One region of the Nitrogeniibacter aestuarii genome, then DNA from elsewhere that is predicted to be linked to it. Evidence: predicted binding sites of a transcription regulator. Region 1 holds the regulator's gene; each other region holds the start of a gene.
The links. The regulator sigma-54, encoded in region 1, starts transcription at its own class of promoters, with help from an activator protein. The targets are predictions, from matches to a motif close to TGGCACGCTTNCTGCTNA.

Region 1 (10,446 bases):
GTCCCCGCGCCTGAAAGAACTCGAGCAGGTAGCGCACCAGGGCCTCGCCCACGCCGGGGTGAGCGGCCTGTGGCGCCACGGCGAGCGACCACAGGCTGCTGCCGTGCTGCGGGTCCTTGAAGGCTTCAACGTGATCCACCCCCAGCGCCACCCCGATGATTTCGCCGGTGGTCTGGTCTTCGGCAATGGCCCAGGTGGTTTCGCGCGAGATGCGGTCGCGCCACACCCGCTTGGTATCGACCGGCACCATCTGACGGCTGCGATACAGCGCGTTGATGGCCGCCACGTCGCTGCGCGTGCGCAGGCGGCGCACGGTGAACCCCCGTCTTGAGGCACGCTTGGGGTGGTAGTCGCCCAGATGCCGGCGGTACGACTCCGAGGGGTCGAGAAACAGCTCCTGCGGCGCATGATTGACCACCAGATGCGGGCGCAGCACGTAGAAGGCGATGTCACGCTGCCCCGGCCGCTCGTTGAGCAGCGCTTCGGCGATACCGGTGGGGGTCTCGTAGGTCTGCGCCGGAATGATCCGCCCCCAGCCACATTCGATGGCCTTGTTCTGGGGCATGTCGCGCATATCGGGCTGGGATTCGTCCATGTACAGCGGCTGGCTGGCCGGACGCAGGGCGCGGGAGACGTACTTGCGGGTCATGATCGTGTCGCTCAGGAAAGATGCGTCTGCAGCCACCATTCGAGCAGCCCGAGCTGCCACAGCTTGGAGCCACGCAGCGGCGTGATGTGGTCGCTCGGCGCCGAGAGGTACTTGTCCATTTCAGCGGTGTTGAACAGGCCGCGCTCGCGGGCCGCCTGACTGTGCAGCGCGTCGCGCACGATATCGAAGGTGGCGCCCTTGAGATACTTGAGCCCCGGCACGGGGAAATAGCCCTTGGGCCGATCGATGACTGCCGCGGGGATGACCTTGCGGGCCGCCTCTTTGAGGATGCCCTTGCCGCCCTGGGTGAGCTTGTGCCGCGCGGGGATGCGGGCGGCAAACTCGACCAGCTCGTGATCCAGGAAGGGCACGCGCGCCTCCAGGCCGAAAGCCATGGTCATGTTGTCCACGCGCTTGACCGGGTCGTCCACCAGCATGATGGTGGTATCCAGGCGCAGTGCCTTGTCCACCGGGTCGTCCGCGCCCGGCAGGGCGAAATGGTCGGCCACGAACTGGCCGCTGAAATCGTCGGCGTGATAGGCCGGCTTGACCAGGGCCTTGTACTCGGCATGATCGCGATCGCGGAAGGCCGCCAGATAGTCGGCCACGGCTTGCTTGCTGCCATCGAGCTTGGGATACCAGTGATAGCCACCGAAGACTTCGTCCGCGCCCTGCCCGCTCTGAACCACCTTGGTGCGGCGCGACACCGCCTCGGAGAGCAGATAGAAACCGATGCAGTCATGGCTGACCATGGGCTCGCTCATGGCCTGGATGGCCTCAGGCAGGCGGGTGAGCAGCTCGGCCTCGGGCACGAAAATCTTCTCGTGCGTGGTGCCGAATTCGTCGGCCACGATCTGGGCGTACTCGAATTCGTTACCCTTCTCGCCGCCCACGTCTTCAAAGCCCACGTTGTAGGTGTGCAGATCGGTGACGCCCGCTTCGGCCATGAGGCCCACGATCAGGCTGGAATCCACGCCCCCCGAAAGCAGCGCCCCAACCGGCACATCGGCCACCAGGCGGCGCTTGACCGCAGCGCGAAGCTCTTCGAGCAGCATGTCGCGCCAGTCGTCGAAGCTGCGGGATTCGTCCTCGGCGGTGCGATTGGCCTGCAGCGTCCAGAATTGATGCGTTTTGCGCGTGCCGTCGGGCAGGACTTCCATCAGGTGACCCGGCGGCAGCTTGCGTACGCCGCGCAGCAGCGTGTAGGGCGCGGGGACGACGGCGTGGAAAGAGAGGTAACTGTTCAACGCCACCGGGTCGATGGCGGTGTCGACGCCGCCTGCCTTGACCAGGGCCGGCAAGGACGACGCAAAGCGCAGCGCGCCGTCCACTTCGGTGTAGTAAAACGGTTTGATGCCCAGGCGATCACGACCAAACAGCACCTTGCCGGAATCACGCTCCCAGATGGCGAAGGCAAACATGCCGTTGAGGCGCTTGACGAAGTCGGGGCCCCAGGCGTGATAGGCCTTGAGGAGGACCTCGGTGTCACCATGGGAGTAGAAGGTGTAGCCCATGCCCTCGAGCTCGCGATGCAGCTCGGGGTGGTTATAGACCGCACCATTGAAGACGATGCCGAGCCCCAGCGCCGGGTCGAACATGGGCTGGGCGGCCGCTTCGGTCAGGTCCATGATCTTGAGCCGGCGATGGCCGAAGCCACGGCCCAGTTGCATGTGGACGCCAGCCCCGTCAGGTCCCCGTTTCTCTTGTGCGCCGACGATGCAGGCAAGTGCCTGCGCGTCGGGCATCTGCCCGTCAAACCTGATTTCACCAGCAATGCCGCACATGCCATCTCCTTTCTCGAGTTTCCGGATCGGACATCCGCCCTCACCGGCGGATGTATCGGCAAAACGCTCGCGCATCGGGTGATTTGATGCGCTGCCGTTGCGGGTGCTGCTAAAGGGCGACACCAGCCGTCGCACGACTCAGTCGCGATGCCCAAGGCATCTGACCACAGACCAGGCCTGCGGGTGGCCGGCAACGACGACACCCGAAGCTTTCCGGGAGCGTTTCGCACTTTGCTTCGCGCGGCACCGGCCACAGGGCCACGCGAGACAAGCGTTACATTCTAACAAACTAATTTTGCGCAAACGTTTCGTCACATTTGCAGCCCATTCGGCGCGGGCGCTATGCTGGCGCGTCCAAGAAGCCCATTCGACCCATGCCGTCTGAATTCGACCTGATACACCGCTATTTCCAGTGGCCCGTGACCCACACGGACCTGGGTGGCGGCGACGATGCCGCACTCATCACCCCCGCCCCGGGTCACCAGTTGGCCGTATCGGCCGACATGCTGGTTGAGGGACGCCACTTCTTCGAGAACGCCGAGCCCGAAGCCCTGGGCTGGAAATCGCTCGCGGTGAATCTGTCCGACATAGCGGCCATGGGCGGAGTTCCCCGCTGGGCGTTTCTGTCTCTGGCCCTGCCGGCCGTCGATTCCGACTGGCTCGATGGCTTCGCCAGGGGGTTCAGGGCCTGTGCGAGCACCTTCGGCGTGGATCTCGCCGGTGGCGATACGACACGCGGGCCGCTCACCATCAACGTGACCATCATGGGAGAAGTCCCCACCGGAATGGCCATCACACGCGCCGGCGCCCAAGCGGGCGACGAGGTCTGGGTGTCAGGCCAGCCCGGCCGCGCTGCGCTGGCCCTGTGGCATCTGCGTGACGGCACAGCGCTCGATCGGACGATGCGCGATGACTGCATGGCGGCGCTACACCGCCCGCAACCCCGCACCGGACTGGGCATGGGCCTGCGTGGCCTGGCCAGTGCAATGCTCGACGTGTCGGACGGTTTGCTCGGCGACCTGGGGCACATTCTGGCATCCAGCGGCGTGGGCGTTCGCCTCCGCGAAGCGGGCCTGCCCACGGCACTCCTGCTGACCGCCTGTGGCGACGCCGGTCTCGCACACAAAGCCTGCCTGACCGGCGGCGACGATTACGAGTTGCTCTTTACCGCCCCCGCGGCGCACCATGATGCGATCGAAGCCGCCGCGCGCACGGCTGGCGTGCCGGTACATGCCATCGGCACCCTTGTGTCGAGCAACGACGGCTGCCGTATCCAGCGCATCTCCGGCCACATGGAAACACTCGAGATGCGTGGCTTCGACCATTTCACCTCCGATCACTGAACCGACCCAAGACATCACTCGCCCCACCCATGCGACGCCCCGATCTGCAGTTTCTGTTCGCTCATCCGGCACACTTCATCGCGCTCGGCTTTGGCGCCGGTCTATCGCCCAAAGGCCCGGGCACCGCAGGGACACTCGCCGCCTGGCTGCTGTTCCCCTTGCTGAGCACGGCCCTGCCCGAGCCCATGTTGCTGCTCTTCTTGCTGACGGCCTTCGTGCTCGGCGTTTTCGCAGCGGACCGCACCGGCAAGGCGCTTGGCGTCTCTGACCACGGCGCCATCGTCTGGGACGAAATGGTGCCCTTCTGGCTGGTCTTGGCTTTCACACCTGCCACCCTTGGCTGGCAGGCCGCCGCCTTCGTGCTGTTTCGCTTCTTCGATATCGTCAAACCACAACCCGTGGGCTGGGCCGACAGCAAGGTCAAGGGCGGATTCGGTGTCATGCTCGACGACGTGATCGCCGCCGGCTACACCCTGCTGGTGCTGGCCATTGCCATGCGCCTCCTGGAGGCCTGAGACATGAGCATGGATGACGAACTGCTTGAGCTGGCCCTGAGTACCGGCAAAGCCCTGGAGACGCGCGGCTGGATCCTGACCACGGCGGAATCGTGCACCGGCGGCTGGATCGCAGAGGCAATCACGGCCATCTCGGGCAGTTCGGCATGGTTCGACACCGGGTTCGTCACTTACTCCAATGCCGCAAAAATGAGGCTGCTCGCCGTGCCGGAGTCAACGCTCCAGCAATTCGGCGCGGTTTCGACACAAACCGTGGAGGCCATGGTCACCGGGGCACTGGCAAACAGCAATGCAAACGTGGCCATCGCGGTCTCGGGCGTCGCCGGCCCGACGGGCGGCACGCCCGACAAACCCGTCGGCACGGTCTGTCTGGCCTGGTCATGGCCCGGACAGCCGGTTTTTTCGGAAACTTGTCACTTCAACGGCGATCGCACCAGCATCCGTCGCCAGACGGTGATTCACGCACTGAGCTCGATACTGTATAAAGCTACATGAGCAGTCACTGGGAATGCGCCCCCGGAAAAACGGACGCAACACACCAGCAAACTCTGTGCCATAATCATCATCAACCGAAATTGAGGACATTCCACATGGACGACAACAAGGCCAAAGCGCTCGCCGCCGCACTGTCGCAGATCGAAAAACAGTTTGGTAAAGGCTCGATCATGCGCATGGGCGACGACAACCTCGCTCGCGACATCGAAGCCGTCTCGACCGGCTCGCTGGGCCTCGACATCGCGCTGGGCCTGGGTGGCCTGCCCCGTGGACGCGTGGTCGAGATCTACGGCCCGGAATCGTCCGGTAAAACAACGCTGACGCTGCAAGTCATTGCCGAGATGCAGAAACTCGGTGGCACGGCCGCCTTCGTGGATGCCGAGCACGCGCTGGATGTCGGCTACGCCGAGAAGCTGGGTGTCAACATCGACGATCTGCTGGTCTCCCAGCCCGACACCGGCGAACAGGCGCTCGAGATTTCCGACATGCTGGTGCGCTCCGGCGGCATCGACATCGTCGTGATCGACTCGGTGGCAGCCCTGACGCCAAAAGCCGAAATCGAAGGCGAAATGGGCGACCAGCTGCCGGGCCTGCAGGCCCGCCTCATGAGTCAGGCCCTGCGCAAGCTCACCGCCAACATCAAGCGCACCAATACCCTGGTGATCTTCATCAACCAGATCCGCATGAAGATCGGCGTGATGTTCGGCAACCCGGAGACCACCACCGGCGGAAATGCACTGAAGTTCTACTCGTCCGTGCGTATCGACATCCGCCGTACCGGCACCATCAAGAAGGGCGACGAGGTGGTCGGTTCCGAAACCCGCTGCAAGGTCGTCAAGAACAAGGTGGCTCCTCCGTTCAAGCAGGCCAACTTCGACATCCTGTACGGTGAAGGTATCTCCCGCGAGGGCGAAATCATCGATCTGGGCGTTGAGGCCAAGATCGTGGACAAGGCCGGCGCCTGGTATTCGTACAACGGCACAAAGATCGGTCAGGGCAAGGACAACACGCGCGAGTACCTGAAGGCCAACCCGGCCATCGCGCGTGAAATCGAAAACAAGGTTCGCGCCACCTTCAACCTGTCGGCCATGGCCGCCATCGAGGCCGCTGCCGAACCGGTTGAATCGACCGAGGCCTGAGCCCGAGCCTATGGCAGACGCCCTGAAGGCCCGCGCCCTGAGACTGCTCTCGGGGCGCGAGCACAGCCGGGCCGAACTGGCGCGCAAACTGGGCAGCGAAGGCAACCGGGATGAGCTCGACGCACTGCTCGACCGCCTGGAGTCGCTGGATCTGCTCTCCGATGCGCGATTTGCTGAAAGTTATGTTCGCAGCCGCCAGACCCGGATGGGCAACCGGCGATTGCGTCTTGAATTGAAACAGAAGGGCGTGCCCGACCATTTGATCGACGCCGCTCTTGAAGAGGCCACCGACTCGGACGACGCCGTGCGCGCCCGTGAAGTGTGGGAAAAGAAATTTGGCCGGCAGCCGGTCGACGCCCGTGAATGGGCGAAGCAAGCCCGCTTTTTGCAGGGCCGGGGCTTTGCTGCCGACGTGATACACAAGATTCTGAAAGATCGCGACGATGAGCCTGCTTAGGGTCACCGGACTACAGAAGAAGTACAAGTCACGCACCGTGGTGCACGACGTCTCGTTCGAGGTCGGCAGCGGTGAAGTGGTGGGTTTGCTCGGCCCCAACGGCGCGGGCAAGACCACGTGTTTCTACATGATCGTGGGGCTTGTCGCCGCCGACGGCGGACAGATCACCCTCGACGAAGCCGACGTGACCCATCTGCCCATCCATGCGCGCGCGAAGCTTGGCCTGTCTTACCTGCCTCAGGAAATGAGCGTATTTCGCAAGCTCACGGTCGAGGAGAACATCCTTGCGGTGCTGGAGCTTCAGGGCCTGCCCAGGACAGCCCAGCATGAAAAGCTCGAAGAACTGCTCGAAGAACTCGGGATTGCCCACCTGCGCGACAGCACGGCCATCTCGCTTTCCGGGGGTGAGCGGCGCCGATGCGAGATCGCGCGGGCCCTGGCCACGTCGCCACGGCTGATCCTGCTCGACGAGCCGTTTGCCGGCGTTGACCCCATCGCGGTGCTCGATATCCAGAAGATCATTCGCTTCCTGAAGGACCGTGGCATCGGTGTGTTGATCACCGATCACAACGTGCGCGAAACCCTCGGCATCTGCGAGCGCGCATTCATCATCAACTCGGGTGAAGTGCTTGCCAGTGGCACACCATCCGATATCGTGCAAAATGACCAGGTACGTCAGGTCTATCTCGGCGAACATTTCAGACTCTGACAGCGCGATTCCCCATGAAACCCACACTTCAACTCAAACTCTCGCAGCACCTCACGCTGACGCCACAACTGCAGCAGTCCATCAAACTGCTCCAGCTGTCGACGATCGAGTTGAATCAGGAAATCGAGAAGGCACTGCTCGACAACCCGCTGCTTGAGCGTGAAGAGGGCCCCGGCCCCGAAAGCGGCAGTGAGGGCGATGGCGAAGGCGAGCGCAACGAAAGCGAGAGCACCGAGTCCCAGAGCAACGAAGTGCTCGACGCGATGTCCGACTGGGCCAGCTCCAGTTCGGGCAGCAGCAGCAACCGGGACGATGACGACGACAGCGACTTTCAGTCCTTCCACGCCGCCCAGGTATCGCTGCGGGAACACCTCGACCAACAGATTGCACTGACCCCGATGAGCGACCGCGACCGGTCGCTGGTCCGCCTGCTCATGGAAGCTCTCGACGACGATGGCTACCTGACGCAATCACTCGACGACATTCTGGAGATGTTCGATCCGGAGAACGAAGTCGAGATCGAAGACCTGCAGATTGCCCTGCACCACCTGCAGCACCTCGACCCCCCGGGCGTCGGCGCACGCAGCCCGTCCGAATGTCTGGCACTCCAGCTGCGCTCGCTGCCCGAGTCACCCACCCGTGATCTGGCCATGCGCATCGTTGTCGAGCACCTCGAATTGCTGGCCCAGCGCGACTTTGTCCGCCTCCGCCGTAACCTGCAATGCTCGGAAGACAGCCTGCGGGAGGCGCACCACCTCATCTGCAGCCTCAGCCCGCGTCCGTGCGCCGAGTTTGCCCTCAACGACACGCGTTACGTCATCCCGGACGTGGTCGTGCGCAAGGTCCGCGGCCGGTGGACGGCCGCGCTCAACCCCGAGGCCATGCCCAAGCTCAAGGTCAATGCCCTGTATGCGCAATTGCTCCAGCAGAATCGCGGCAACAACGGCGATCTGGGCGGCCAGCTGCAGGAGGCCAAATGGCTGATCAAGAACGTGCAGCAGCGCTTCGACACCATTTTGCGCGTCGCGCAGTCCATCGTTGACCAACAGCGCCAGTTCTTCGATTATGGAGAGGTGGCGATGCGCCCCTTGACGCTGCGCGAGATCGCAGAGGAACTGGAGTTGCACGAGTCGACGATTTCACGCGTCACCACGCAAAAGTACATGTCCACGCCCCGCGGCGTACTGGAGTTCAAGTATTTCTTTGGCAGCCATGTTGCGACCGATACCGGTGGCGCTGCCTCGTCGACCGCCATCCGCGCGTTAATTCGTCAACTTGTGGAGGCTGAAGACCGTAAAAAACCCTTATCCGATTCCAAAATCGCAGATTTACTTGGCCAGCAGGGCATGGTGGTGGCCCGACGCACGGTTGCCAAATACCGTGAGTCCCTCAACATCCCGCCGGTCAGCAAACGCAAGACGATCTGACTACAGGAGCGATCATGAACCTCAATATCACCGGACACCATGTGGAAGTCACGCCCGCCATCCGCGAGTATGTGGAATCCAAGCTGGATCGTGTGATCCGACACTTCGACAACGTCACCAGCGTGAATGTCATCCTGTCGGTCGAGAAGCTGGTCCAGAAAGCTGAAGTGACCCTGCATGTGCGTGGCAAGGATCTGTTCGCCGAAAGCGAAAACGAAGACATGTACGCTGCCATCGACGCCATGACCGACAAGCTCGATCGTCAGGTCCTCAAGTACAAGCAGAAGGTCCAGGGGCACAGCAACGAAGCGCTCAAGCACCAAAGCATCGAATCGTGATCGATTCCCTCGCCGCCTGACCGGGGACAAGGGTTTATAATGCGGGCCAATCCGCTCAATTAACCCGTCCCGCCCCGGCCGGGCGGTCTCGACCCCAAGGGGTCGCAAGAAGTCTCCATGAACCTCATTGCCTCCCTCCTTTCCTCCGATAACGTCCTCGTTGACCTCGAAGCCAGCAGCAAGAAGCGCGTCTTCGAACAGGCAGGCCTGATTTTCGAAAACAATCAGGACATTGGCCGCAGTACGGTCTTCGACAGCCTCTTCGCACGCGAACGGCTCGGCTCTACCGGACTGGGTCAGGGCGTCGCCATCCCGCATGGTCGAATCAAGGGCCTCAAAGAGGCGACCGGAGCGGTCATCCGTCTGAGCACACCGATTCCCTTCGACGCCCCTGACGGCAAACCCGTGGATCTTCTGTTCGTGCTGCTGGTGCCCGAACAGGCCACCGAGCAACACCTTCAGTTGCTGTCAGAGCTCGCGCAGCTGTTCAGCGACAGCGAATTCCGCGATCGCGTCCATCATGCGTCGGATGCGGCTGCCGTACACGCCCTGTTCACCACATGGGGTGCCCATGCGCCAGACCAGCGTCAGCCGCCTCTTTGAGCGAGTTGGCGAACGCCTTGAGCTGACGCACATCTGCGGCACGCTCGACCGGACGCTGTCGGTCTCCGAAGAACGCGTCTGGCCCGCCGATCTCGTCGGGCACCTGAATCTGATTCACCCCGAGCGACTCCAGATCGTCGGCATGGCCGAAATTGCCTGGGCACGTCGCCAGACCGCGAATCGCCTTGCCCGCTATGTCGAGGAAATTCTGTCGGCCCGCCCGCCAGCCATGATCGTGGCTGACGGCTGCGAGGTGCCAGCGACCTTCGAGCGCAAATGTGCGGCGGCTGACGTGGCCCTCTTCCGCTCACCGCAGCCGGCGGCCAGTGTCGTGGATCAACTGCGACTCTATCTGTCTCGCGAAATGGCAGAACGTACGGCCCTCCATGGCGTGTTCATGGACGTGCTCGGCCTTGGCGTCTTCATCACGGGCGACTCGGGCGCCGGCAAATCCGAACTGGCGCTGGAGCTCATCTCGCGCGGCCACGGACTGGTTGCCGATGACATGGTCGAGTTCTCACGGATCGCGCCAACCGTGCTCGAAGGGCGTTGCCCCGAACTGCTCAAGAACTACCTGGAGGTTCGCGGGATCGGCATTCTTAACATCCGCACCATCTTTGGCGAAACGGCATGTCGTCGGAAAATGCGGCTCAAACTCGTGATCTACCTGCAACGGCGCCAGCCGGGCGAAGGCGATCCAACCCGCCTGCCCATCGAGCAGGACACCATGGAAATTCTCGGTGTCGCAGTACCGAAAATGGTGATTCCCGTGGCGGCCGGGCGTAACATCGCCGTGCTGCTTGAGGCCGCCGTACGCACCACCATTCTTCAACTGCGCGGCATCGATACCACTCAGGAATTCATTGCCCGTCAGCGCGCCCTGCTGCTGTCGGACAATCCCGATTGAACAACTGGCACGGCCTTCGTCAAGCGCACAGCTCACGTAACAACAATGTCATATCTACATGGCATTTACGCTTCAATCAT
Region 2 (10,446 bases), 1.5 Mb from region 1:
GCATGTATCAGGTGATGATGGGCGGTCGGCAGATGCAGATGGTGCGTGTGTGCGTGGCCCGGCAGTTCAACGCGGTGCCTGAAATCAGTGCCAACAAATATGTGCTCAACGTCCGTTTCATGACGCCCGAAACCGCGGGGCGGCCCCGGCAAGTGGCCAACGATGTCGAGTTCGAACTGACCGTCTGCAATCTCTGAATTCCCGTGAAAGACAAGCAAGACACGTTTCGCATCGTCAAATGTCCCACCTGCCAGAAAGAGGTGGAGTGGCGGCCCGAGAACCGGTTCCGGCCATTTTGTTCGGAGCGTTGCCGCCAGATCGATCTGGGGGCCTGGGCGTCCGAAAGCTACCGCATTCCGGCCGCAAAGCCGCCAGATACCATGTCGGAAGAGTTCGACGATCCGGAGTGATTCTCTCCGGCAGACTCAGAGCAGACGCGGGCGCCCAGGGCGCCCGCACTTGTTTGTGCACATCCGCTCGCTTAGAGCAGGAACAGCGTCGCCAGACCCAGAAACGAAAAGAATCCCACCACGTCGGTGGCGGCTGTCAGCACCACCCCGCCCGCCAGCGCCGGGTCGATCTTGAGGCGGTCGAGCAGCAAGGGGACGAGGGTGCCGGCGGTCGCACCGGTGAGCAGGTTGAGCATCAGTGCGCAACCGAAGACAACGCCCAGTTGGGTGCTGCCGAACCACAGGGTGGCAATGATGGCCACGATCACCGCCCAGAACGCGCCATTGAGCACGCCGGAGGCAACCTCACGGAAGAGCAGTTGCATCGCGTTGCCGCGGCCGATCTGATCGAGTGCAATGGCCCGGGTGACCAGGGTGAGCGTCTGGTTGCCCGCGACGCCTCCCATGCTGGCGACCACAGGCATGAGCACCGCAAGTGCCACCACCTGGTCAATGGAGGCTTCGAACAGCCCGATCACCCAGGCGGCCACGAAGGCGTTGCAAAGATTCACGCCCAGCCAGACGGCACGCTTGGCGGCATTCGACAGGACCGGAGCGAAAAGGTCGGTATCTTCTTCGAGACCGGCGCGGCGCAGCACCTCGCCTTCGGCCTCGGCTCGCATCACGTCCACCACGTCGTCAATGGTGATACGCCCGAGAAGCCGGCCGTCTTCATCGACCACGGCGGCGGAGATCAGATCATGATCCTCGAACAGTCGGGCAACCCGGGTGTCCTCCGTGTCGACGGTGATGGCCGGCACATCGGTATGCATGACCGCCTTGACCAGGGTGTCCGATTTGAGTGAAACCACATCGGCCAGACTGAGCACGCCCAGGTAGTGGTTCTGGCGGTCGACCACCATTACGCTGTCCAGGTGCTCCGGGAGTTTGCCTTCGCGCTTGCGCATCTGGCGCAAATAGCGCAACACCGCTTTGAGGCTGACATCTTCGCGCACGGCGGCGGCATCTGCGTCCATCAGACCGCCGGCAGAATCGTCCGGGTATTGCTTGACGGCCTCATATCGCTGGCGACGCTGGACGTCCATGGCGCGCACCATGGTGTCGAGCACGGAGACCGGCAGGTCGGCATCCAGATCGGCCAGTTCGTCCATTTCCAGCGTGCCCAGCGCGGCCAGGAGCTCTTCGTGAGCCGCCTCATCGATAAGCTGCTGGCGGACACCGCGCCCCACCTCGATCAGCACCTGCCCGCGGTCGGCCGTGTCCAGCCGCTCCCACAGGTCGTGGCGCATCTCGCGTGGCAGCGCTTCGACGGCATCGGCGATCAGGGCCGGGTGCCAGTCACGTACCAGCGCGTGGATGTTGGCCTGGTCCGGGCGTTCGAGTGCGTCGAGTAACTGTTCGCGCGCCTCGTCGGTGCTGGGCAGCTGTTCGTTATCCATCAGCGCCAGCTGCTCCGGATGGCGGCAATGCCATGCGCGCCTGCTTCACGCGCTTCGCGCATGTGTTCTGTCGACAGCCCGCCGATGGCAAACACCGGCATGGGCAGCAGGCGCGTCAGACCCGTGAAGGCCGACCACCCAAGGGCTGGCTGGTCCGGGTGCGAGGGGGTTGGCAGCACATGGCCGAGCAGGGCGTAATCGAGACCGAGTTCGGCCACCCGCTCAAGGGCGTCGCGCGAATGGCAGGAGGCACCCACCCATGCCATGTCGGGCCGGGCCCCGATGGTCTGCAGGTGTGCCTCGCTCAGGTGAATGCCATGCGCCCCCACCCGCTCGGCCAGCGCCAGATCGTCGTTGATGACGAGCAGCGCGTGGTGTTCGCGGCACCGCGCCAGCAGCGATCGCGCGAGGGTTTCTCGGGCCTCCGGTGCCAGCGTCTTGTCGCGCAGCTGAATCAATCGAACGCCACGCATCAGAGCGCGATCGGCAGCGTCGAGCTGAGCCTCGACGCCAAGGGTCTCGGCGCATGTGACGGCCATCTCCCGTGGCAGGCTCAGCGCCTTGAGAATCGGGCCGTTGGCCGGCAGCATGGGACTGACGCTCAGTGCGTCAGCGTGCTGCCATTGAAGGTCGCTGTGGACGTGGTCCCGGATCTCGCCCGAATAATCGGGCACCTCGAAGAAGTGAAGCCGCACGTTGGCATGTTCGTAGTCGTGTTCGCGCATCAGCCAGGGCCAACAGGCATGAGCCTGAATGCCCAGTTCCTCGTCCAGTTCGCGAATCAGGGCGGCACGGGCGTCTTCGCCCGGCTCGACCTTGCCCCCTGGAAACTCCCAGTAGCCTGGATAGAAGGTGCCGGGCGCACGCTGGCCCAGCAGAAAGCTGCCGTCGGGGCGGGTGATCACCGCCGCCGCCACCTCGACGCGTTTCTTCATCGCTTCGCGCCTCCGCCGTGGCGACCGGCGTAGTCGCGGGCAAACTGCCAGGCAACCCGGCCGCTGCGCGACCCCCGGCCCAGGGCCCACTGCAGCGCTTCGGTGCGCGCCTTTTCGATCTTCGCGTCATTGAGCCCGAATTCGCGCAACCAGTGATGCACGATGTCCAGGTAGGCGTCCTGGCTGAAGGGGTAGAACGACAGCCACAGACCGAAGCGCTCGGAGAGCGAGACCTTCTCTTCGGTGGCTTCGCCCAGGTGGATTTCGCCATCCACGTTCCTGGCCTGAAGATTTTCGGCGTGATACTCCGGCATCAGGTGGCGCCGGTTGGATGTGGCATAAATGATGACGTTGTCGGGCACCGCCGCGAGCGAGCCGTCCAGCACACTCTTGAGGGCCTTGTACGCCGGCTCGGCGTCCTCGAAGGACAGGTCGTCGCAGAACAGGACGAATCGCTCCTTTCGTCCGCGAACGAGTTCGACGATATCGGGCAGATCCATCAGGTCCTGCTTGTCCACTTCGATCAGGCGCAGACCCTTCGCGTGGTAACGATCGAGCATGGCCTTGACGAGAGATGACTTGCCGGTGCCCCGCGCGCCCGTGAGCAGCGCGTTGTTGGCTGGCCGGCCGCGCACGAACTGGCGCGTATTGGCATCCAGGCAGGCGACCTGATCGCTCACGTCCTGTAGATCCTCCACCCGGATCAGGTGCGGGTGGGTGATGGCCTCAAGCCTTGCCTGGGCGCCGCGGCGAAGCCAGCGGAAGGCGATAGCGCTGGACCAGTCCGGCGGCGTGACGGGGGCCGGGAGCCAGGCGTCGAGGCGATCCAGCGTCTGTTCGACGCGCGCCAGAAAGAGGGCCAGGTCAGTCGTCTTGTTTGTCATTTTCCGTGTTCTTCTTGCGGGGCCAGGTGGCCCAGACGATGATCAGGAGCAGCGACAGCGCCACACCGGCTTCGAGCAGGATGACCCACATGGGTGACAATCTCCTTGTTGGGGGAGGGTGCCAGTCGCAGCGCGGCTCGCGCCCCCGCTATACTGGCGAATCTTGCTCGTTCGAGTTTAACTGATCTGCGCCCATGACCCCGCGTCGCCTCCTGCCTGCCCTTGTTCTCGCCGTTTCCGTGTTCTTCAGCGTCAGCTGCGTCACGCCGCCACCGCCTGAGTGCACGCCGTGCCAGAGCGTGCCCCAGGCCCCTGCGCCGGGTACCCCCGCGCCGGAAACCCCGGCCGCGACGCCGGTCGTCCCCGTGCCCGAGACGCGGCCGACGCCACCTAAGGACGTGGTTCAGGCAGCGCGGCTGAAGCCCGCGCGTTTTGCACAGTTGCCGGGCTGGCAAGCCGATCAGATCGAGGCCGCGTGGCCGGCGCTGCTGCGCTCGTGCGACGTGCTGGTCGCTGACCGGCGATGGACCGATGTGTGCACGGTCGCCACGACCCTGGGCGCCCAGCCGGGTCGAGCCGCGGTGCGCCAGTTTTTCGAGACCCGCTTCGCGCCCTGGCAGGTGGTCAATGGCGATGGCTCCACCGATGGCATGGTGACCGGCTACTACGAACCACTCATCCGCGGCAGCCTGAAGCGCAGCGCGCTCAGCGCTTGGCCCATTTACGGTGTCCCTGACGATCTGGTGACGGTCGATCTGAGCGAGATCTACCCCGAATTGAAGAACATGCGTCTGCGCGGCCGTCTCGAGGGGAACAAGCTGGTGCCGTACTGGACGCGGGGCGAGTTGGCCGCGCAAGGGGGTAACGTACGTGCGCCGGTCATCGCGTGGGCGAACGACCCGATCGAGCTGTTCTTTTTGCAGGTTCAGGGCTCGGGGCGTATCGCCTTGAACGATGGCACCTACCTGCGCATCGGTTATGCCGACCACAACGGCCACCCGTACAAGTCGATCGGCCGCTGGCTCATCGACCAGGGGGAGCTCACGCTGTCGCAAGCCTCCATGCAGGGCATCCAGCGCTGGGCGCGCAGCCATCCAAAGCGGCTGCGCGAGCTCCTCGACCAGAATCCGGCCTTCGTTTTCTTCCGCCGCATGCCTTCGGGCAACGACGGGCCGCTGGGGGCGCTGGGCGTTCCGCTGGTGGCCGAGCGCAGTATTGCCGTCGATCGTAGCGCGGTGCCCCTTGGCGCCCCGGTGTTTCTGGCAACCACCGAGCCGAACAGTACCCGGCCGATGCGGCGTCTGGTGATGGCCCAGGATACGGGCGGCGCGATCAAGGGCGGTGTCCGGGCCGACTACTTCTGGGGTTTTGGTGATGAAGCAGGCGCCCTTGCCGGGCGCATGCGCCAAGATGGTGAAATGTGGGTCCTGTTACCGAAAGGGTGGGCACCGAATTAAGGCGCACGCCGAGCGTGTTTGCACAAACATGGGGCGTTGTGCTGAAAACGGCGCACCAAACAAGTGCCTGATGATGCGGCTTTCTGGTGCGTAAATATTCAAGTCACTGTTTTTATGGGTTTAATTTGCTGGCACGGCTCGTGCTAAATGCTCCGCTATTGTGCAAAACGGAGCATTCTCATGGAGCAGTTCAAGACGTCCAGTGACGTACTGTTTGTTCTTCTGGGCGCCATTATGGTGCTTGCCATGCATGCCGGCTTCGCCTTTCTCGAGGTTGGAACGGTCCGCAAGAAGAATCAGGTCAACGCGCTGGTCAAGATTCTGGTCGATTTCTCGGTGTCCACCCTGGCCTATTTCTTCATCGGTTACACCGTGGCCTACGGCATCGACTTCTTTGACAGTGCCGCCGTGCTCAATGAGCGCAGCGGCTACGATCTGGTCAAGTTCTTCTTCCTGCTGACCTTTGCGGCAGCGATTCCCGCCATCATTTCGGGCGGCATCGCCGAGCGTGCGCGCTTCTATCCGCAGTTGGCCGCCACCGCGCTGCTGGTGGGGCTGGTCTACCCCTTCTTCGAAGGCATGATCTGGAACAGCAACTTCGGCTTCCAGGCATGGCTCGAAGCGAGCTTCGGCGCGACCTTCCATGACTTTGCCGGCAGCGTCGTGGTGCACGCCGTGGGCGGCTGGGTTGCCCTGGCGGCCGTGTTGCTGCTTGGCCCCCGGCACGGACGTTATTCCAAGAACGGCGCCATCGCGGCGCATCCGCCCTCCAGTATTCCCTTTCTCGCCCTGGGCGCGTGGATTCTGACCGTGGGCTGGTTTGGCTTCAATGTGATGAGTGCCCAGACCGTCGAGGGCATCAGTGGTCTGGTGGCCGTCAATTCGCTCATGGCCATGGTCGGCGGCACACTGGCCGGCCTCGTCTTCGGCAAGAACGACCCGGGATTCGTGCACAACGGCCCGCTCGCCGGTCTGGTGGCGGTGTGTGCCGGCTCGGATCTGATGCACCCGGGCGGCGCGCTGGTGGTCGGCCTGATTGCCGGTGCCCTGTTCGTCCTGATGTTCACGCTGACCCAGAACCGCTGGAAGATCGACGACGTGCTGGGTGTCTGGCCGCTTCATGGTCTGTGCGGCGCCTGGGGCGGCATTGCCGCCGGCATCTTCGGGTTGGAAGCCTTCGGTGGCATGGGCGGCGTGACGTTCCTGAGTCAGCTGCTCGGCACGCTGGCCGGCGTGGGCGTGGCCTTCGGCGGTGGTTTCCTGGTCTATGGTGTGCTCAAGGCGGCCGTGGGGCTGCGCCTCGATCAGGAGCAGGAGTTCGAGGGCGCCGATCTGACCATCCACAAGATCACCGCGACACCCGAGCGCGAGGCGAGCTGGTAAGCGCTGCAGTGACTCTCTGAAGAAAGTCTCTCGAACTCGAATTGACTGTCCTGAAAGCGTCATGAACCTGCTGTGATGGTTCATGACGCTTTCTGACGTCAGGGACTGTGCGTTCCCGCTGCTTGGGTGGGGCTGCCGCCTCCCAAGCGCCAGTGGGACCTTGATGCTGGAGCTTCCTGCCGTACGGGAAGTTTGATTCGAAAGCCGTTCGCCTGAGCGCTTGCTTGGACATCGCGACCTGTCGGGCCGCAATAGGAAGTTCCGAGCGCGAATTGGTGGTTTTGTTTTCGAGAAGCCAGACACGCCGTAGTTGTTCTGCAACCCGGCTTGGTTCTCGGCGATGGCCGTTGCCGACGCTTCGGGCACAAGCGCCACTTTCGCGGTGAGCTTCGAAAAAGCCGCCGGCGGTAACGCTACGTCCCGCAAGTGCTCGATGTAGCCAGGCGGAAGGCGGACGACGGTAGGCCATTCGCCGTGGCGGACGAAGAAACCTTCGATTGCCGCGAGGACGCGAGCGAGGGATTGGCCGCCAGAGACAGAGCTCATGCGAGACCTCTAACGGTGATCAGTTCCGGCTCAAGGCCGATCCGGTCGAATGATCTTCAAGAACAGGAAATGAATTCTGGCAGGACAACACAGCGTTGATGTGAAGCGGTTTGGACCCGCGTGGGGCGTACCTGATTAACTCCAGGGGTGGCAACACCGAGCCCTGCTAACGAATGAGGCCCCCACGCGCGTCTTTCATCAGGGTCCGGGCCATTAATGCCCAACATGACCGGTTGTAGTACCGCAGTCCTTCAGCTTCTTCGACACGTCGTGTTGCCAGCACCAGGAGAATCAAATGATTTGAATCGATGCTTGCGATTCGGGGGGAAGCCCTTGTAGTTGAGTTAAGGGGCGGCTGCCGGCTTGCCGGCAGGCGTCCCGCTTGAACGCCATGTTATGCCCGCGACCAAGCCAAAGGTCAGCGAAACAAGCAGGCCAAGAACAGCACCAAAAAGCGCTGCATACGTAGAAAACTCTAGAACAGGAGAGGACGTGAGTAGCAGCCCCCAAAAGACACTGAAAATGTAGAAAACCATGGTGCCCATTAGTGTCCCGCCCGCAACAAGAAATTGAAGGTTTAGGCGATTCTTTTTTTTGAGTAGGCGAGTAAGTGGAAGGCCAACTAACAACGTAGCCAAATACGAAACTGGAACAGCAAAGCCCAATATCCAAGGAAGATCGTAATAGAACGGCCAACACGCGCACGAAATAACCGGCACGACAACAAGTGCCACTGGCACCGCCAAAGGCGCAACTAGTGTCGCGAGCACGAGGCGTGGGTTGTTGGGGTCAGGCATAACTTGTTGTAGACCGCAAAATTGCGGGCGTAATCAGGGACCTGCGGTATAACCTGCCGAAGCCCGCATGCTGAATCCCTTGATGGCACTGGGAATTACAATAAAAACTGTATTTATGTGCAGTGATAACCAAGCTAACAAACCCTGCAGTCGTGACAGGAGAATTTCGTGCCCACGAGACACGACGAGCATACGATTGGCATGGCGTCATGTCCATCGCATCGATCCGGGTGCTTTGCGTCAAGGGCCGCTTCAGGTTCTAAGCGGACCGATCGCAGGAGAGCGCAACAGACCGCTCCTGGCCGAGGCTGTGTAAAAACGCCTCTGGACGCGCACCTGGATCGAGAAATTCAGGACGTCCCCGAGTCAATCGATTCCGTCGGCGAGAGGTGAGTTGCGAATTTGCGACCGAACAAAGGCCTGATCAGGCCCGGATCGCTCTTATCAAGGCCTCATTTCCCATCAGATTCATCACCCGTTTCAAGTTGTAGGCCAGAACGTGAAGATTCATCTCGGTCTTCACGCGTTCAAGTCCCTTGGTCAGGAAATGCGTTGCGCCCATCCATGCCTTTAGCGTCCCGAACGGATGCTCCACGGTGCGACGACGGATGCGCATACTCTCAGGCGCTTCGTCGAGCCGCGCCTGCATGACCTCCAGTTCTTCCTCATGGATCCAGCGACTGACGCGTCGATAGTCCCCGGGAGTGCATCGTGATTTGATAGGACAGGTCGGGCATTTCGAACTCCAATAGCGATGCACCCTCAGTCCAGCCTGATCACTGGTGTAGCGCCAGATCAGGCGCTCGCCGGCCGGGCAAACATACTCGCCGTTGTCGCGGTCATACACGAAGTCCGCTCGATCAAACCGGCCGTCTGCCTTAGCGTTGGAAGTCATGCTTTTGGGCACAAGCGGCACGATCCCGGCCTTGTGGCAGGCGAGGATTTCCTGACTCTTGAAATACCCCCGATCCGCAATGGCAGTGAGGTACTCCACCCGCATGACCTTGCGAGCCTGTTTGCCCATTTTGCTCAACTGATCCCGGTCGAGTCCGTCGTTGGTCACTTCGTGCGCCACGATCAGATGGTGCTTCGTCTCGACGGCCGTCTGAACGTTGTAGCCCACGATACCGGTGCCCCGCGTCTTCATGGCGCGGGCGTCGGGGTCGGTGAGGGAGATCTGCTTGTCGGGCGTGTTCTCGAGTTCCGCGCCGATGGCCTCGAGCTCTTTCATTCGCGCCTTCAGCATGTTGATCTTGTCGGTGAGCCGCGCCTTCTTCACCTGAGCCACTTCGGGCTCGCGACGGTCCGCCGTATCCATCTCGGCCAGGTAGCGTTCGATGCTTGCTTCGATTTCGTTCATGCGCCGCTGCAGCTTGGCACTGGTGAAGTTGCGATCTCGGTTGTTGACGGCCTTGAATTTGCTGCCGTCGATGGCGACGACCGACTCAGAGAACAGCTCCAGTTCCCGACACAGCACAACGAACCGACGACATACGCCGCGAATACCCTTCGGATTGTTCTTGCGGAAGTTGGCGATGGTCTTGAAATCAGGCGCCAGACGGCCCACCAGCCACATCAACTCGACGTTCCGTTGCGCCTCGCGCTCCAGGCGCCGACTTGACTGAACCTGGTTCAGATAGCCGTAGATGTAGAGCTTGAGCAGCACCGACGGGTGATACGCCGGCCGACCTGTCTCCGCCGGCTCGACACCAGCAAAACCCAACTGTCGCAGATTGAGTTCATCAACAAAGATATCAATGACGCGAACCGGATTGGTCTCGGACACAAAGTCATCCAGCGTCTCCGGCAGCAAGCTGCCTTGTATGCGGCTTTGCCCTTCAATGAATCGCTTCATGGCATCTGATCATCCTGATGATGCGAACATCATGCCATGAGGGCTGTTTTTACACAGCCTCGGCCAATCAGGGCCATTGACCATATGTAGGAGAACGACCAGTCGGGCGTCGCAGGAAATTCGCCCCCCTCCGGTACTGATACAGAACAATTCCGTCCGGGGGCGAGGCAATGGCCGTTGTGCCGGTACTAACGTACCCGTGCCTTGATCTCCTCACTCGCCTGATGCAATGCAGCGCGTGTGGCCGGCACGGCGGACAAGACGTTGAGCAAGCCGAAGTCGTGGATCATGCCGTTGTAGCGCGTGGCCACGACGGTGACGCCGGCCTCGTCGAGCTTGCGAGCGTACGCTTCGCCTTCATCACGCAAGACGTCTTTCTCGGCGGTGATGATCAGCGCCGGGGGCAGGCCTTCGAGTTGCTCGGGCGAGGCCAGCAGCGGGGCGGCATAGCGTTCCTGTCGCTGCACCGGATCGGTGGTGTAGGCGTCCCAGAACCATTTCATCATGGATCTGGTGAGGAAGTGCCCGCGGGCGAATTCGTCGTAGCTGGCGTTCTCGAAGTTGGCATTGGTCACCGGCCAGAACAGCACCTGCGCGCGCAGTGCCGGTGTGCCCTTGTCCTTGGCCATCTGGGCGACCACGGCTGCCATGTTGCCACCCACGCTGTTGCCGACCACCGCAAGCCGGCTGCCATCGACACTGATCTGGTCACCATGCTCGGCAACCCATCGGGTGGCGGC
Region 3 (10,446 bases), 440 kb from region 1:
GGCCCGGCCTCAATCGGGGTATTACGTCCGGCCGCAACTGGGGTCCATGCTGGCCGAGCCCGAGATGACGCGGCCTGTGGGCGCGTCAACCTCGCTCAAGGTCAGCGAGTTCATTTTTGAAATTCTGGCTGCGGTGAAGAACCCGGCGGTTGTCCCGCTGGGCTCGAGTTTCGCCAGCCCGGACCTCTATCCGCTCAAGAAGCTGGGGAGCCGGCTGGCACGCGCGGCGCGCCATCTGGACCCACGGGCGACGGTCACGGATCTGCCGCCGGGCAATACGGAACTGCGCCGGGAATTGGCGAAACGCTACCTCGAGCGTGGCGTGGCGGTGCCGGTTGATGAAATCGTCATCACCAACGGCGCCATGGAAGCGCTGAACCTGTGTCTGGAAGCGTGCACCCAGCCGGGGGACCTGATTGCACTCGAGTCGCCGACCTTCCATGCGACCTTGCAGATGGCCGAGCGTCGTGGGCTGAAGGTGATCGAGATACCGACGCATCCGCGCGACGGCGTCAGTCTGCCGGCCCTTGCGGATGCGCTCCGACACCATCCCGTCAAGGCCTGCGTGTTCATGCTGAACTTTCAGCATCCGCTGGGCGCATTGGTGCCGGACGAGCATCGCAAGGCGCTGATCGATTTGCTCCGGAACCACGACGTGCCCTTGATCGAAGACGACACGTATGCCGACCTGCACTTCGATTCGCGCTGCCCGCTGGCCATCAAGTCGATGGACCAGACCGGGCTCGTCATGAATGTGTCCAGCTTTTCGAAGAGTCTGGCGCCTGGCTATCGCCTGGGTTGGGTCGCTGCGGGGCGGTACGCGCAACGAATTCAGCGGCTGAAGCTGTCGGCCAGTCTGGCAACAACCATCCCCGTGCAGATTGCGCTCGCCGAGTTTCTCAAACACGGCGAACTCGAACCCCACCTGAGGCGCCTTCGCGCCCGCCTGGAGCACCAGCAGACGGACATGGTTCGCGCCATTGAAGCGCGGTTTCCCCCGGGCACTCGCCTGAGCTGTCCGCAAGGCGGCTATTTCCTGTGGGTCGAGCTGCCCGCCGGCACCGATGCCCTGGCGGTTCACCGCATGGCGCTGGACGAAGGCATCAGTATTGCGCCGGGCCCGATCTTCTCGGCAAAGCGGGAATACGGCCACTGTATCCGGCTGAACTATGGCCACCCCTGGGGCCCGGACATTGACGCGGCCATCAGTCGCCTGGCGGCCATCGTTCAAACTGTTATGCTCAAATAGTTAAAAAACTGCGACTGTTATCCAAGTCGCTGAGGTGATGTACTGCGTCCATCGCCCTGATCACCCGCGTCCGCGCGGTGCAGGTTGCGATCGGAGCACGTCATGAGCAGTGAATCATCGAAAGCCCTTGCGGCCCGGGTGTCGTTCTATGAACGCACCGGGCGAATCCACCCACGTTCGGTCACCGGGCGTTTCAACACCTGGCGGTGGTCCATGGTCTGGGTCACCCAGATCATCTTCTATGCCACGTGCTGGCTGCAGTGGGACGGTCGCCAGGCACTTCTGTTCGATATCGCCGAGCGCAAGTTCTATGTCTTCGGGCTGGTGTTGTGGCCCCAGGACGCCATGCTGCTGACGCTGGCGCTGATCGGCGCGGCCAGCGGCCTGTTCATGGTCACGGCGCTGGCCGGACGCATGTTCTGCGGCTTCACCTGTCCCCAGACCGTCTATTCGGCCATCTTCCGCTGGGTCGAGGCCCGATTTGAAGGCGATCACCTGTCGCGAATGCGTCTGGACAGCAGTGCCGCGAGCACCGCAAAGATCGCACGCAAGACGGGCAAGCATCTGACCTGGGGCCTGATTGCCCTGTGGACCGGGATTACCTTCGTGGGCTACTTCTCGCCCATTCGCCAATTGCTCGCCGACCTCGCAAGCGGGTCACTGGGGCCGTGGGAAGGTTTCTGGGTGTTTTTCTACGCCGTGTTCACCTATGTCATGGCCGGCTTCGCGCGCGAGATGGTGTGCCTCCATATGTGCCCGTATGCGCGGTTCCAGGGCGTGATGATCGATGCGGATACCCGCACCATCAGTTACGACGCGCGCCGTGGCGAGCCGCGTGGCGCGAAAGGCGCGCAGCACGGTAAAGACAGCACGGGCCCGCGGGGCGACTGTGTGGATTGCAGCCTGTGTGTTCAGGTCTGCCCGACCGGCATCGACATTCGCAAGGGGCTGCAGTACGAGTGCATCAATTGCGGCCTGTGCGCCGACGCCTGCGATGAGGTGATGACGCGCGTCAAGGCACCCACGGGGCTGATCCGGTTTGCCTCCGAGCGCACCCTGCAGGCCCCTGTGCGTGGTGGCGGTAAACCTGCGTTTGGCGGAGCCCTGCGCCCGCGAGTCACGACCTACGCCAGTGCGTTGATCGTGTGCTTTGTGGCCGCCATGGTGCTGCTGGCGAACCGCGTCCCGCTGCAGGTGGATGTGCTGCGCGACCGCCGAGCCCTGATGCATGAAACGAGCGATGGCCGCATCGAAAACCCCTACATCCTGAAGATCGCCAACATGCTCGAAACGCCGCGCATGGTCGTTGTGAGTATTGTCGGTCCGGGCGACATGCGCATTGAAGGCGACACGCACATCCTCTTGCCTGCCGGCGAAGTGTCGTCCGTGCCCCTGGGGGTCAGCATGGCTGCCGACGAAACACGCCATGGGGCACAGCCCATTGCGTTCCAGGTGCACAGCACGGATGAAACGCCCGTGAGCCTCACCGAGAAATCCATTTTCCTGCTGCCCTGAACGGCGAGAACCTCAATGTATCAATACGACGAAAACGAAAAGCGCTTCTTGCGCCAGCGGGTGACGCGGTTCAGGGACCAGATGCTGCGGTACCTGAGCGGCCAGATGTCCGAAGACGACTTTCGCCCGCTGCGCCTTCAGAACGGGCTCTATATCCAGCGGCATGCGCCCATGCTGCGTGTCGCCATTCCGTACGGCACCCTGTCCTCGCGTCAGATGAGAGCGCTCGCCACCATTGCGCGCGATTTCGACCGTGGCTATGGGCACTTCACCACGCGATGCAATATCCAGTTCAACTGGGTGCGTCTCGAGGAAGTGCCGGACATTCTCGACGCACTGGCCGCGGTCGACATGCACGCCATCCAGACGTCCGGGAACTGCATCCGCAACATCACGACGGATCATTTCGCGGGCGTGGCCAGGGACGAAGTGCTCGACCCGAGACCGTACTGCGAGATTCTTCGCCAATGGTCGACCCTGTCGCCCGAATACAGCTTTCTGCCCAGGAAGTTCAAGGTCGCGATCACGGGTAGCCAGGTGGACCGAGCGGCCGTACGGTTTCACGACATCGGGCTCAGGGCGGTACACAGCGCTGAGGGCGAGGTTGGTTTCGAGGTGTTCGTGGGTGGCGGACTGGGGCGTACGCCCATGGTCGGCCAATGTGTCCGGGCGTTTCTGCCGCATCGGGAATTGCTCACCTATGTCGACGCCATCATGCGGACCTACAACCGATTCGGCCGGCGCGACAAGAAGTACAAGTCGCGCATCAAGATTCTCGTCAAGGAACTGGGCGTTGCCGCCTTTGCACGCGAGGTGGAGCACGAATGGATGTGCCTGCGCGATGGCCCCGCAACCCTCAGCGATGCCCGAATCGAAGCGGTCAGCGCCCACTTTCAGGCGCCCGCGTGCGACGTGCACGCCCCGGTGCCGGATGACGCCGCGCTCACGCGGATCTTCGATGATGCGTTTGCGGGGTGGGCCAACAGAAATACCTCGGCCCACAAGGCCTTGGGACACAGCATCGTCACCCTGTCACTGAAGCGGACCGGGACGCCCCCCGGCGACGCGACGGCAGACCAGATGGATCGGGTGGCCGATCTGGCCGATCGTTTCAGCCGGGGCGAGATCCGCGTCTCGCATGACCAGAATCTCGTGCTTCCGCATGTTCTGACCCGCGACCTGCATGCGCTGTGGTCGGCCGCACTGGACGCGCGGCTGGCAACCCCCAACGTCGGCACGGCAACTGATCTCGTGTGCTGTCCGGGGGGTGATTTCTGCAACCTCGCCAATGCCAGGTCTCTGCCACTGGCCGAAGCCATCCAGCGACGTTTCGACCAGGACGATGATCTGCAGGCAACCGGGGCACTGAGCCTCAACATCTCGGGATGCGTCAACGCCTGCGGCCATCATCACGTCGGCCACCTGGGCGTCCTCGGCGTCGACAAGAATGGCCAGGAGTTCTTCCAGGTCACGCTCGGCGGACATCCGGATGGCGAGCCCGCCATCGGAAAAATCATGGGTCCCGCCTTGCCCGCGGACCAGGTGCCCGTGGCGATCGAGCGCGTGATCAAGGTGTACCGCGAACACCGAGCCCCCGAGGAAGCCTTCATCCACACGGTCGAGCGCCTGGGACACGAACCGTTCAAAGCAGCTGTTTATGGAGGCAGGGATGGCAAGCATTCTCACGCTTGAGGGAACGTTCGAAGACACCCGCGCCCGAATCGAGCGCGGAGCGACCGCAGATCCGGCGACGCCGGCCTGCGTCAGCGTCGATCAATGGCTTGCCTGGCGGGAAGCGTCAGTCACGACGCACCGCGATATCGGGGTCTGGCTGGAGCCCGAGGATGACATCGGCGCGCTCGCCGCCCGGATTGAAGGTCTCGGACTGATCGCGATCGAGTTTCCCGTTTTTACGGACGGCAGGGGGTATTCCATGGCCCGCCTGCTGCGGGAGCGCATCGGCTATCGCGGAGAGCTGCGGGCCACCGGTGACATCCTCCGTGACCAACTCTGGTTCCTGCATCAGGTCGGCTTCGATGCTTTTCAGCTGAGGGCCGATCAAGACCTGGCCGCGGCATGCGAGGCATTCTCCGATTACACCGTGCCGGATGGGTGGACAAACGGGACGCGAACAATTTGACGGCATTGAATGCGTACAATAGTGCGGTCACCAGAAACAACGCCCGTTGCACAACATGCCCAACCGCCCGCTGTCCTGGACGCCCACGTCCATTGCCAAGGATCGACCTGCCTACATCGCGATCGCCGAGGCAATTGCCGATGACATCCGGGCCGGGCGGCTCAAGGCGAATGCCGCCTTGCCGCCACAGCGCAAGCTGGCCGATGCGCTCGGCTACAACTTCACGACCATCAGCCGTGCGTACGCCGAGGCGCAGCGCAGAGGGCTGATCGAGGCGCGGGTGGGACGGGGCACCTTCGTGCGCCCCAGCGCAGCCCCGCATATCCAGCGCGACATCGCCCGGCCGGCGGTGATCGACTTGTCCATGAACCTGCCACCGGAGCCGGATTCGACCGAGCTGCTGGCCCGGATGGAATCGGGCATGAAGCGCCTGTGCACCGACATTCGCGGCATGCTGCGCTACCAGACCTTCGGCGGCAGCCCCGAGGATCGGGACATGGCGGTTCAATGGCTCGCGCGGCGAGGCGTTCGCAGTGCGCTCAACAAGGTGTTGATCTGCCCGGGCACCCACAGTGCGCTCAACGCCTTGTTCGCGCTGCTGGCCGGGCATGGCGGGCGCATCTGCTGCGAGAACATCACCTACCCCGGTGCCCGTGCGCTGGCCGCGCTGCATTCAATCAGCCTGCTGGGCCTGACCTGTGATGCGCAAGGCGTCACACCCGAGGCATTCGAGGCGGCCTGCCGGGACCATGCGCCAGCGGCCCTGTATCTGAACCCCACCCTCCAGAACCCCACTACGGTCACCGTCCCGCTGGAGCGTCGCGAATCGCTCATCGAGGTCGCGCGACGTTACGGGGTGCCGATCATTGAGGACGACCCCTACAGTCTGTTGCTGACCGACGCCCCACCCAGTTTCCATGCGCTGGCGCCGGACATCACCTACTACGTCGGCGGCCTGTCGAAGACGCTCGGCGCGGGGCTGCGCATCGCCTATCTGGCGGCGCCCGATGTACGCCAGTTGCCCCGGTTGAGTGCGGCATTGCGGGCGGTATCGGTCATGGCGCCGCCCATCTCCATGGCCATTGCGACCGAATGGATCGCCGATGGTACGGCGGACGCTCTGGTGCAGTTCATCCGTGGAGAGTCGGTCGAGCGCCAACGGATTGCCCGCGAGGTGCTCGGCGCTGCGGACTATCTGGCCTCGGAAGAAGGCTTTCACCTTTGGCTGCCGCTGCCCGAGGGCTGGAGCCGGGTGAGCTTTGCGGCGCACCTGCGCTCGAGCGGTATCGGCGTGGTCACCAGCGACGCGTTCCTGGTCAGTGGCACGGCAGTCGAAGCGGTGCGCATCTGCCTGGGCGGTGTGGCCAGCCGCGATGATGTCCGCCACGCCATGGAGCTGGTTGGCTCGGCCCTGTCCCACCCACCGGCAATCTACTCTTCCATCGTCTGAGCACCGCCGGGTCGGTGGCGCGGGCATGGTCGTGATCCGTTCGATTTCCCCCTCGATTCCCTGACTGCTTCGGTCAGCGCCATCCGGCGCCGAGCCCCCTTGTTTCGGCCCCGGAAAGCCGGATCACATCGCGCACGACCCGCCGATTGTATGCATACAAAAATCGCACTTAATGCGTGCAATTCACCTCCTCGCCGCACGCTTCCTGTGCGCGGAATTCTCTTGCAAATCCTGATGATGAGGCACCCCACGCGGGCACCAGAACGCTGAATGCGCCGTCGCACGCGCGATTACTTGTATGCATACAATAAAAATACAATGGCTGGCACATTGATTGCTCAATTGATGCTGCGCACCACGCTGAAACGTTCCGGTCTTCCGGCCGGGGCTGCGACGCGAAGTGCGCCCCCCAACACATCAAGGAGCAACAACATGCCCGCAGTCACTCAAGCCCCTCATGCCGATGGCGACTTCTTTGTCGATTACGAAGACAAGGTCTTTGAAGACGTAAAAGCCGAACCCGGCCAGAAAGCGCTGGTCACCTTTCACACCGTGGCCTTCGAGGGCTCGATCGGCCTGGTCAATTTGCTGCAGGCCACGCGTCTGCTGCGCAAGGGCTTCGACACCACCATCCTGCTGTACGGTCCGGGCGTCACCCTGGGCCTGCAGCGTGGCTTCCCCCGCCTGGGCGACGAGGCCTTCCCCGGCCACCTGGCCATGAACAAGCAGATCGCCAAGTTCATCGAAGAAGGCGGCAAGGTGTATGCATGCCGCTTCGGCCTGCAAGCCCTGTACGGCCATGGCGAGCCCTCACTGATCCCGGGCATCGTACCGATCAGCCCCCTCGATGTGATGGACCTTCAGTTGCTCCACAAGCGCGACAACGCGTTCGTGGTCAACACCTGGACCCTCTGACGGATCGAGGAGACCCCGCATGACGACCTCCCGAACCGTCCGCGTTGCCGCCGTGCAGATGGCACCGGATCTCGAGTCTGCGATGGGCACGGTGGACAAGGTCTGCCTGGCCATCACGGAGGCCGGGCAGAAAGGCGCGCACATGGTGGTCTTCCCGGAGACCTTCGTGCCCTACTACCCGTACTTCTCGTTCATCCAGCCCGCGGTCACCATGGGCGCCGCGCATCTGAAGCTGTACGAGTGGGCGGTGACCGTCCCCGGGCCGGTGACCCGGGCCGTGGGCAATGCCGCGCGCAAGGCCGGCACCGTCGTCGTGCTGGGGGTCAATGAGCGTGACCATGGCACGCTCTACAACACCCAGCTGATCTTCGATGCGACGGGCGAACTGGTGCTCAAGCGTCGCAAGATCACCCCCACCTACCATGAGCGCATGGTGTGGGGACAGGGCGACGGCAGCGGCCTCAAGGTGGTCGATACCGCCGTCGGCCGCGTCGGCGCCCTGGCCTGCTGGGAGCACTACAACCCGCTCGCCCGCTATGCCCTCATGGCCCAGCATGAGGAAATCCATGCTGCGCAGTTTCCCGGTTCGATGGTCGGCCAGATCTTTGCCGACCAGATGGCGGTGACCATCCGTCACCATGCGCTCGAGTCCGGCTGCTTCGTGGTCAACGCCACCGGCTGGCTCACCGATGCCCAGATCGAGTCGATTACCCCCGACCCGGCCATGCAGCGCGCACTGCGCGGCGGCTGCCATACCGCCATCGTCTCACCGGAAGGCAACTACGTGTGCCCGCCCCTCACCGAGGGCGAGGGCATGCTCGTGGCCGACCTGGACATGGCCCTCATCACCAAACGAAAACGCATGATGGATTCGGTCGGTCACTACGCCCGGCCCGAACTCCTGTCCCTGCATGCCGACCTGGCCACCAAGGCCCCGCTGCATGCGCTCGGCGACGCCGAGATGCCCAACCCCACGGGAGCACACGATGACCATGACGAGCCCGGCTGCCTCGCAGCACCTCATCTCTGACCTGCAAAGCCGCGGCTTTCGCCTGGAAGGCGTGGCAGCGGACATTCACAGCCGGCGCGGTGGCGCCGGCCCCTCGGACCATGCTGCGGTGGTGGTGGACGGCCGGCCCGTCATGGTGCCGGTGCACACCAGCAGCGCCCACAATTCGCCCTACCTGGCCTCGGTGCCCAACGCCGACGGGCAGGCCACGATCCGGCGCGACGGGGTCACCATCGCAAAGGTGGAGTTCGCCCGCAAGCCGCGCTTCTACCGACTGCAAACCCTCGACGGTGTGCCCTACAGCCACATCGCCACCCTGCACGGCACCGACGTGCTGGCCACCACGGTGCTGCAACAGTGCATCCGCTATCAGAGCCGCACCAAGAGCTGCCAGTTCTGCAGCATCGGCCAGTCACTCGCGGCCGGGCGCACGGTGGCCCACAAGAGCCCGGAGCAACTGGCCGAGGTCGCCCGTGCCGCCGTGCTGCTCGACGGCGTGCGTCACATGGTCATGACCACCGGCACGCCGCCGACCGCCGACCGGGGCGCCAAGGTGATGTGCGAGAGCGCCGAGGCCATTCGCGCGGCGGTGGATCTGCCGCTGCAGGCCCAGTTCGAACCGCCGGAAGACTTCGCCTGGTTCCGCCGGGTCCGTGAGGCCGGCGTCGACAGCGTGGGCCTGCATCTGGAAATCGTCACGCCGGCACTGCGCACACGCCTGATGCCGGGCAAGGCCACGGTCTCACTGGCCCGCTATGACGAGGCCTTTGCCGCGGCGGTGGAGACGTTCGGCCGCGGCCAGGTGTCCACCTACATCCTTGCTGGCCTGGGCGATACCCGGGATGCGATTCTCGAGACCTGCGCCCGGCTGGTGAACATGGGCGTGTATCCCTTTGTGGTGCCTTTCGTACCCATCTCCGGCACGCCGCTGGAAGATCACCCCGCCCCCGACAGCACCTTCATGGATGAACTGCTGCGGCCGCTGGCCGGGCTCATCCGGGGCGCCGGCCTGTCCGGGGCGGGCATGAAGGCCGGCTGCGGCAAATGCGGCGCCTGCTCCGCACTGGCCAGCTACGAGGCCCGGGCATGAACGCGCCGCTGCCCGAAAACCTGCGTCTGCTGGTGCCGCGCGACTATCGGATCGTGCACGCCGATGCGGCGGGGAAAGCCGCTGCGCAGCAACTGCGTCGCGCCGTGTTCTGCCACGAGCAGGGGCTTTTCGACGGCGACGACACCGACGCCATCGATCCCCACGCGCTGACGCTGGTGGCTTATCCGGCAACGGATGCCACGCCGCCGGGTGATCGCCCGGTGGTCGGCACGGTGCGCATCCATCAATGCGAGCCCGGCACCTGGCAAGGCTCTCGCCTCGCGGTGGCGAGCGAGTTCCGCCGGGTCGGCGTGATCGGCGCAGCGCTCATCCAGCTTGCCGTACGCAGTGCCCACACCTTCGGCTGCAAGCGTTTCATCGCCCAGGTGCAGGCCGCCAATGTGCGCATGTTCCAGCGACTGCATTGGCACAGCCTGGGCAGCACCGAGCTGCACGGTCAGCCGCACCACGTCATGTCGGCCGACCTCGCGCATTACCCGGCCTTTGCACCGGATGAGCCGCTGCGGGTGCACGTGCATCGGGGGCGATCATGACGCTCGACGCCCTGATGACTGAAATGCGTGCCCATAAGGGCCTGGCGCACAAGCGCGACATCGAGACGCTGCTGCGTCATGTGTCGGTGCCACATGTGCCGGGCGCGGCGGCCTGGCTGGGGGACGATTGCGCGGCCCTCCCGCGTGGCGACAGTCACCTGTTGTTCGCCATCGAAGGTTTCATGAACGAGTTCGTCGCCCACGATGCCTGGTTCGCCGGCTGGTGTGGCGTCATGGTCAACGTCTCCGACATCGCCGCCATGGGCGGCCGCGCCCTGGCGGTGGTCGATGCCCTGTGGAGCGATGGCGATGCCCATGCCGCCGCCGTGATGAAGGGCCTGGACGACGCAGCCCGCGCGCTGGGCGTGCCCATCGTGGGCGGCCACAGCAACCTGCGTACGACGCAGACCCAGCTGGCGGTGGCCATCGTGGGTGAAGCGAACACCTTGCTCACCAGCTTTGCGGCGCGGCCGGGGGATGCCCTGGTGGCAGCCATCGACCTGCGCGGTGCGTATCGCGAGCCC

Region 2: the regulator sigma-54 is predicted to act here: its motif matches at 5,255-5,272, upstream of J0W34_RS17065 (ammonium transporter).
Region 3: the regulator sigma-54 is predicted to act here: its motif matches at 6,678-6,695, upstream of J0W34_RS04385 (MSMEG_0572/Sll0783 family nitrogen starvation response protein).

The regions. Positions count from the first base shown of each region.
Region 1 covers NZ_CP071321.1:497,089-507,534, reverse strand. The annotation lists gene ngg (N-acetylglutaminylglutamine synthetase) at 1-649, opposite strand, end outside; gene J0W34_RS02365 (N-acetylglutaminylglutamine amidotransferase) at 661-2,433, opposite strand; gene thiL (thiamine-phosphate kinase) at 2,808-3,776, shown strand; gene J0W34_RS02355 (phosphatidylglycerophosphatase A family protein) at 3,806-4,291, shown strand; gene J0W34_RS02350 (CinA family protein) at 4,301-4,786, shown strand; gene recA (recombinase RecA) at 4,882-5,925, shown strand; gene recX (recombination regulator RecX) at 5,936-6,382, shown strand; gene lptB (LPS export ABC transporter ATP-binding protein) at 6,369-7,091, shown strand; gene J0W34_RS02330 (RNA polymerase factor sigma-54) at 7,106-8,518, shown strand; gene hpf (ribosome hibernation-promoting factor, HPF/YfiA family) at 8,533-8,856, shown strand; gene ptsN (PTS IIA-like nitrogen regulatory protein PtsN) at 8,974-9,459, shown strand; gene hprK (HPr(Ser) kinase/phosphatase) at 9,428-10,366, shown strand.
Region 2 covers NZ_CP071321.1:3,669,274-3,679,719, reverse strand. The annotation lists gene zapD (cell division protein ZapD) at 1-197, shown strand, start outside; gene J0W34_RS17090 (DNA gyrase inhibitor YacG) at 204-410, shown strand; gene mgtE (magnesium transporter) at 482-1,849, opposite strand; gene J0W34_RS17080 (Nudix family hydrolase) at 1,849-2,784, opposite strand; gene J0W34_RS17075 (ATP-binding protein) at 2,781-3,668, opposite strand; gene mltA (murein transglycosylase A) at 3,863-5,125, shown strand; gene J0W34_RS17065 (ammonium transporter) at 5,306-6,508, shown strand; gene J0W34_RS17060 (IS1182 family transposase) at 8,276-9,706, opposite strand; gene J0W34_RS17055 (alpha/beta hydrolase) at 9,895-10,446, opposite strand, start outside.
Region 3 covers NZ_CP071321.1:935,538-945,983, reverse strand. The annotation lists gene J0W34_RS04410 (aminotransferase-like domain-containing protein) at 1-1,249, shown strand, start outside; gene ccoG (cytochrome c oxidase accessory protein CcoG) at 1,352-2,764, shown strand; gene J0W34_RS04400 (nitrite/sulfite reductase) at 2,780-4,456, shown strand; gene J0W34_RS04395 (DUF934 domain-containing protein) at 4,434-4,904, shown strand; gene J0W34_RS04390 (aminotransferase-like domain-containing protein) at 4,960-6,354, shown strand; gene J0W34_RS04385 (MSMEG_0572/Sll0783 family nitrogen starvation response protein) at 6,787-7,269, shown strand; gene J0W34_RS04380 (Nit6803 family nitrilase) at 7,289-8,299, shown strand; gene J0W34_RS04375 (MSMEG_0568 family radical SAM protein) at 8,256-9,368, shown strand; gene J0W34_RS04370 (MSMEG_0567/Sll0786 family nitrogen starvation N-acetyltransferase) at 9,365-9,922, shown strand; gene J0W34_RS04365 (sll0787 family AIR synthase-like protein) at 9,919-10,446, shown strand, end outside.